Linked DNA regions of Verminephrobacter eiseniae EF01-2. The protein of the gene in region 1 interacts with the protein of each later gene in a pairwise test. Links are inferred from orthologs where the notes say so. Each region holds a gene or a part of one and is shown on either strand. Other genes may lie near its edges.

Evidence for each region.
Region 2: the proteins of VEIS_RS19260 (region 1) and VEIS_RS01390 interact in binary tests that used the Escherichia coli proteins (3 or more experiments, as listed by UniProt). The link is inferred for Verminephrobacter eiseniae EF01-2 from one-to-one orthologs.

What each region holds. Positions count from the first base shown.
Region 1 is NC_008786.1:4,363,845-4,367,605, reverse strand. What follows is about bases 194-3,638. They hold VEIS_RS19260 (2-oxoglutarate dehydrogenase E1 component), read left to right. Parts: upstream 194-558; coding sequence 559-3,438; downstream 3,439-3,638. Other genes in these bases: odhB (2-oxoglutarate dehydrogenase complex dihydrolipoyllysine-residue succinyltransferase), read left to right, coding at 3,519-3,638. In the rest of the region: VEIS_RS19265 (AI-2E family transporter), read right to left, coding at 1-182; more of odhB, read left to right, coding at 3,639-3,761. UniProt on the Escherichia coli protein: E1 component of the 2-oxoglutarate dehydrogenase (OGDH) complex which catalyzes the decarboxylation of 2-oxoglutarate, the first step in the conversion of 2-oxoglutarate to succinyl-CoA and CO(2).
Region 2 is NC_008786.1:308,726-312,041, forward strand. Bases 46-3,045 are described here. They hold VEIS_RS01390 (ABC-F family ATP-binding cassette domain-containing protein), read left to right. Parts: upstream 46-534; coding sequence 535-2,556; downstream 2,557-3,045. Other genes in these bases: prmB (50S ribosomal protein L3 N(5)-glutamine methyltransferase), read left to right, coding at 46-535; VEIS_RS01395 (hypothetical protein), read right to left, coding at 2,814-3,045. Outside these bases: more of prmB, read left to right, coding at 1-45; more of VEIS_RS01395, read right to left, coding at 3,046-3,316. UniProt on the Escherichia coli protein: Genetic data indicate it may be involved in ribosome assembly or function.

The DNA.
Region 1 (3,761 bases):
GCCAGCGTTGGGCGCCCGGGCATGCGATCGAGCAGCCGGCGGTGCCAGGGCGCAAACAATATGGCCAAGATCACGCCCCAGAAAACGGCCCCGTGGAACTGCCACAGGATGGCGCCGAAGGCGATGGTGACGAGGATCAGCAGCAGCACGAAGGCTTTGTCCTGAAGATGGTGGGGCGTCATGTTCGAGCGTGGCAACGACAATGGATGGAATGTACGCCAGTGCGCCGTCCCGCAAATAGCTGCACAAAATGAAATCGCTGTGTTTTGTCTCGGGACAAGGCGCAAATCATCGTAATACCGATACCGTGCAGGGGTGTGGCGATGATTTGCAACACCGCCCTGGCGCGAAGGGCGCTTCCTTCATGTGCAGTTATTTACGGGACGATACACCAGGCGGGGCTGCGGCAAGTCCCCGGGCGGATGATCGGTGGCACAATGCGCCGTGTACCAAGGCCCTTCCCCAGCCACAGTCGCATCCGCCAACCGGTCCAGCCGTGTCGCGGAAGGTTTTCCAACCAACTCATGCTTTCCGCAGGAAAGCGCAGGTCAGCGCATCATGAGCGATACGGCATCCGTCTACCAAGCCTATCAAGGCAACACCTACCTGTTCGGCGGCAACGCGCCCTATGTCGAAGAGTTGTACGAGAACTATCTCGGCAACCCCGGCAGCGTCCCGGACAACTGGCGCGAGTATTTTGACGCACTCCAGCATGTGGCTGCCGTCGACGGCAGCCATGCCCGGGATGTGCCCCATTTGCCGGTCATCAATGCCTTTGCCGAGCGCGCCAAGCAGGGGGGCACCAAGGTGGTCGTGGCCACGGGGGCGGATTCGGAACTGGGCCGCAAACGCACGGCTGTGCAGCAGCTGATTGCGGCGTACCGCAATGTGGGCCAGCGCTGGGCCGATCTCGACCCGCTCAAGCGCACCGAGCGCCCGGTGATTCCCGAACTCGATCCGGCGTTCTATGGCTTCAGCGATGCCGACCAGGAGACGGTGTTCAACACCAGCAACCTGTTCTTCGGCAAGGAGACGATGCCTTTGCGCGAACTGCTCAATGCGCTGCGCGAGACCTACTGCGGCTCGATTGGCGCCGAGTACATGTACGCCACCGACCAGAACCAGAAACGCTGGTGGCAGCAGCGGCTCGAAGCCATACGCAGCAAGCCCAGCTTTGGCGCGGACAAGAAGCAGCACATCCTGGAGCGGCTGACCGCCGCCGAGGGCCTGGAGCGTTTCCTGCACACCAAGTATGTCGGGCAAAAGCGCTTCTCGCTCGAAGGCGGCGAGAGTTTCATTGCCTCGATCGACGAGTTGATACAGTCGGCGGGCGCCAAGGGGGTGCAGGAAATCGTGATCGGCATGGCCCACCGTGGCCGCTTGAATGTGCTGGTCAACGTCATGGGCAAGATGCCCAAGGATTTGTTTGCCGAATTCGACCATACGGCGCCCGAAGACCTGGCTGCCGGCGATGTGAAGTACCACCAGGGCTTCAGCTCCGACGTGACCACCCCGGGCGGCCCGGTACACCTTTCGCTGGCTTTCAATCCGTCGCACCTGGAGATCGTCAACCCGGTGGTCGAAGGCTCGGTGCGCGCGCGCATGGACCGCCGGGCCGACCCGCAAGGCCAGCAGGTGCTGCCGGTGCTGGTGCATGGTGACGCGGCATTTGCCGGCCAGGGGGTGATTCAGGAAACGCTGGCGCTGGCACAGACCCGGGGCTACTCCACCGGCGGCACGGTGCATATCGTGATCAACAACCAGATCGGTTTCACCACCTCCGACCCCCGCGATAGCCGTTCCACGCTGTACTGCACCGATGTGGTCAAGATGATCGAGTCGCCGGTGCTGCATGTCAACGGCGATGATCCCGAGGCCGTGGTGCTGGCCACCCAACTGGCCCTGGAGTTCCGCATGGAGTTCCGCAAGGATGTGGTCGTGGACATCGTCTGCTTTCGCAAGCTCGGCCACAACGAGCAGGACACGCCGGCGCTGACCCAGCCGCTGATGTACAAGAAGATCGGCGCGCATCCGGGCACGCGCAAGCTCTATGCCGACAAACTGGCTGCGCAGGGCCTGGGCGAGACCTTGGGCGATGACATGGCCCGGGCCTACCGCCAGGCGATGGATGCCGGCAAGCACACGGTCGATCCGGTGCTGACCAACTTCAAGAGCAAGTACGCGGTCGACTGGAGCCCCTTCCTGGGCAAGAAGTGGACCGACGCTGGTGACACCGCGATTCCGCTGGCCGAGTGGCGGCGCCTGGCCGAGAAAATCACGCTGATTCCTGGCAGCGTGACCCCGCACCAACTGGTCAGGAAGGTCTATGACGATCGCGCCGCGATGGGCCGTGGCGAACTGCCCGTGGACTGGGGCATGGGCGAGCATATGGCGTTTGCATCGCTGGTGGCCAGCGGCTACGCGGTGCGGCTGTCGGGTGAGGACTGCGGCCGTGGCACGTTCACGCACCGCCACGCCGTGGTGCATGACCAAAAGCGCGAGAAATGGGACATCGGCACCTACACGCCGTTGCAGAACGTGGCCGAGAACCAGGCGCCGTTCGTCGTCATCGACTCCATCCTCTCCGAAGAGGCGGTGCTGGGCTTTGAATACGGCTACGCCTCGAACGACCCCAATACCCTGGTGATCTGGGAAGCCCAGTTCGGCGACTTCGCCAATGGCGCGCAGGTGGTGATCGACCAGTTCATCGCCTCGGGCGAAGTCAAATGGGGCCGCGTCAACGGCATCACGCTGATGCTGCCCCATGGCTACGAAGGCCAAGGCCCCGAGCACAGTTCGGCGCGTCTGGAGCGCTTCATGCAAATGGCGGCCGACGCCAACATGCAAGTGGTGCAGCCGACCACGGCCAGCCAGATTTTCCATGTGCTGCGGCGCCAGATGGTGCGCGCGCTGCGCAAGCCGCTGATCATCATGACGCCCAAGTCGCTGCTGCGCAACAAGGACGCCACCTCGCCGCTGTCCGAGTTCACCAGGGGCGGCTTCCAGACGGTGATTCCCGAGCAGGACGAAGCCATCGTCAAAAAGGCCGCCAAGGTCAGGCGCGTGCTGGCCTGCTCCGGCAAGGTGTACTACGACCTGGTCAAAAGGCGCAGCGAGAAGGCCATCGATGATGTGGCGATCCTGCGCGTCGAGCAGTTGTACCCGTTCCCGCACAAAGCCTTTGCCGCAGAGCTCAAGCGCTACGCCCAGGCCATCGATGTGGTCTGGTGCCAGGACGAGCCGCAGAACCAGGGCGCCTGGTTCTTCGTGCAGCACTACATCCACGAGAACATGCACGAAGGCCAGAAACTGGGCTACTCCGGCCGCGCGGCATCGGCATCGCCTGCCGTCGGATACTCGCACCTGCACCAGGAGCAGCAAAAGGCGCTGGTCGATGGCGCGTTCGGCAAGATCAAGGGCTTTGTGCTGACCAAATGAACGCCACTGCGCACGGCAAGCGAAAACCCTCATCCCCATGGTTCCCGAAGTCCCCGAAGCATTCCGAAAGAAGAACTGGTATGGCCATCGTAGAAGTCAAAGTCCCCGCACTGTCCGAATCCGTGGTCGAGGCCACCTTGCTGGCGTGGAAGAAAAAGCCCGGCCAGGCCGTGGCAATCGATGAGATTCTGATCGAGATCGAAACCGACAAGGTGGTGCTGGAAGTGCCTGCGCCCGCCGCCGGCCTGCTGGCCGAGATCGTTCAGGGCGACGGCGCCACGGTCGCCGCCGAGCAGGTCATTGCCCGCATCGACACCGAAGGC
Region 2 (3,316 bases), 4.1 Mb from region 1 along the record:
CGAATTCCTGGGCGCGCACACCCGCCAGGTGCTCGACCTGTGCACCGGCAATGGCAGCCTGGCAGTGCTGGCCGCGCTGGCCTGGCCCGAGGTGCAAGTGACCGGCGCCGATATTTCGCCCGAGGCCCTGGCCGTTGCCCGCATCAACGTCGAGCGGCATGGCTTGCAGCAGCGCATCGCACTGCAACTGTCGGACGGCCTGTCCGCCCTGCCCGGTCCCTGGGACCTGATCCTGTGCAATCCACCCTATGTGAATGCGGCCAGCATGGCAGCCCTGCCCGCCGAATACCGCGCCGAACCCCGGCTCGCGCTGGCCGGCGGCGCTGACGGCATGGACTTCATCCGTCCGCTGCTCAGAACCGCCGCAGCCTGCATGAGCGACAATGCGGTGCTGGTTTTGGAAATCGGCAATGAACGGCCCGGCTTTGAAGCCGCGTTCGCGCAGCACCCCGTGCACTGGCTGGCCACCAGCGCCGGCCCGGACCAGGTGCTGCTGCTGACCAGGCAGGCCCTGGCCCTGTTTTTCTGCTCCTGATGATCACCCTCAAAAACCTCAGCCTGCGCCGTGGCAGCAAGCTACTGCTGGACCAGGTCTGCGTCAGCATCAACCCCGGCGAGAGCATCGGCCTGGTCGGCCGCAACGGCGCCGGCAAATCCACGCTCCTGGCCTTGCTGACCCGCCAGTTGCACGAAGACGCGGGCGATTTGTTCATCCCGCCCCAATGGCGCATGGCGCAGGTGGAGCAGACCATGCCGGAGACCGCCGAGCCGGCCACCGATTTCGTGCTGCGCGGCGACAGCCGCCTGACCGAACTGCGCGCGGCGCTGGAAAAAGCCCAGGCCGACGGCGATGGCATGGCCATCGCCCACGCATATGGCGACCTGACCGACGCCGGCGAACATGACGCCCGGCCGCGCGCGCAAGCGCTGATCCTCGGGCTGGGCTTCAAACTGGCCGAGCTCGACCAACCCGTGAACAGCTTCTCGGGCGGTTGGCGCATGCGCTTGCAACTGGCGCGCGCGCTGATGAGCCCCTCCGATCTGCTGCTGCTCGACGAACCCACCAACCACCTGGACCTGGACGCGCTGGTATGGCTCGAAACCTGGCTCAAGCGCTACACCGGAACGCTGATCGTCATCAGCCACGACCGGGAATTCCTCGACGCCATCACCGAAGTCACGCTGCACATCGACAACGCCCGGATCACACGCTACGGCGGCAACTACAGCCGTTTCGAAGAACTGCGAACCCAGCAGTTGGAACTGCAACAAGCCTCGTGGGCCAAGCAGCAAGACCGGATCGCCCACCTGCAAAAATTCATAGACCGCTTCAAGGCCAAGGCCAGCAAGGCCCGGCAGGCGCAAAGCCGCGTCAAGGCGCTCGAGCGCATGGAAAAGATCGCACCGATGCTGGCCAGCGCCGACTTCAGCTTCGGGTTCAAAGAGCCTGGCCAACTGCCCAACCCGATGCTGGCCATCGCCGACGCTGCGTTCGGCTACACCGGCCAGGACCGCACGGCAAACACCGTCTTGCGCCATGTCAACCGCTCGGTGCTGGCCGGGCAGCGCATCGGCATCCTGGGGGCCAACGGCCAGGGCAAATCGACACTGGTCAAGACCATTGCGCGCGCCATGCAACCGCTGGCGGGCCAGATCACCGAGGGCAAGGGCCTGGTGATCGGCTACTTTGCCCAGCAGGAGCTGGACCTGCTGCGCCCGGCCGACGACCCGCTCGCGCACATGCTCCGCCTGGCCAAGGACATCGGCCCCGGCAGCCGCGAACCCGCCCGCGAACAAGACCTGCGCAACCACCTGGGCCGCTTCAACTTCTCGGGCGACATGGTTCGGCAGACCGTGGGCACCATGAGCGGCGGCGAAAAAGCCCGCCTGGTGCTGGCCATGATCGTCTGGCAACGCCCCAACCTGCTGCTGCTCGACGAACCCACCAACCACCTGGACCTGGCCACACGCGAGGCGCTGACGATGGCGCTGAACGAATTCGAAGGCACCGTGCTCCTGGTCAGCCATGACCGCGCCCTGTTGCGCGCCGTCTGCGATGAATTCTGGCTGGTCGGCCGGGGCGTGGTGGCGCCATTCGACGGCGATCTGGACGACTACCAGCGCTATCTGCTCGACGAAGCCAAGCGGCTGCGCGAACAGGCGCGGCTGGCACCGGAGACCTCCGTGCGCGCCGAAGCAACGGCGGCCCCCATTGCCGCCCCGGCAACCCGACACACCGACCCTGCGGTAACCCGACACACCGCCGCTGCGGCAACCCAGCGCAAGCTCGACGCCCAGGCGCGCCAGCAACTGGCCGACAAGACCCGCCCACTGAACCAGCAACTGCAACAGATCGACCAGCGCCTGGCGCTTTTGTCCACCGAACGGTCGGCACTGGAGCAAAAGCTCAACCAGGCCCTGCCCGCCACCGAAATCGCCGCCTGCGGCCGGCGCCTGAAAGCCGCAAACGCCGAGACCGCCCGGCTGGAAGAGCGCTGGCTGGAAATTTCTGCCGCGCTCGAAGAAATTTCTGGAGCCACAGTCAACGGACCATGAATCGACCACGTTGTGGCTGCATTACAGGAGTTTTCCAACATGCACACCACCACCTTGTCCGCCTGGCCCGAAGACGAACGCGATCGCAAGCGTTGAAAAGACAGCCTGCCCCAGCCCTCGACCCGGCCAGGATCGGGGCGGCCATGCCGAATTCCATTTCCAAATCGTTCGCGAACGCAAAGGCGAAGCGCAGGTAGCACCCATGTACGGCAAGCGACGCCGACGAAGCGCACGCATGATTCAGGAATGCAATCCAATCAGCCGTTCCCGGGGTCTGTGGCAAGGGTGCCGACATCAGCACCGCCCGAAGTGACTGTCTCATCCCGCATTTGTCCCACGGCAAACAGTACCGCCAAGCAATCGAGTTTCTGCGTGATTTCTGACGACAAACCTGCTGTCGGTGCGAGCGGCACCAAACGGTGCAGTTCGCCTTTGGTCAACAGCATCGCCCCGCCCATCCTGGCTGCCAATTTTCTGAAAAATTCTTCCGCCACCGTGCTTAGCTTTCGCCGCTCGGTCTTGGCCTCCCACACCAAACGCATGGCGTCGGGAGGAGAGTTGGTCCAGGCTTGGTAATCGTTCCGTGCGCCATCGAAAACCTGCTCTGTGATGACTTCGGCCAAGGCTTCTTCAATCGACGAGTGCGTCTCGTCAGCCAACGAATCGTCAGATGGGTATTCGTTCCGGGCATAGGTGCGCAACAGATCCGGGGTTATGAAATAGTTCTCCACTTCATAACGCCGCCAATATCTTGTTTCCA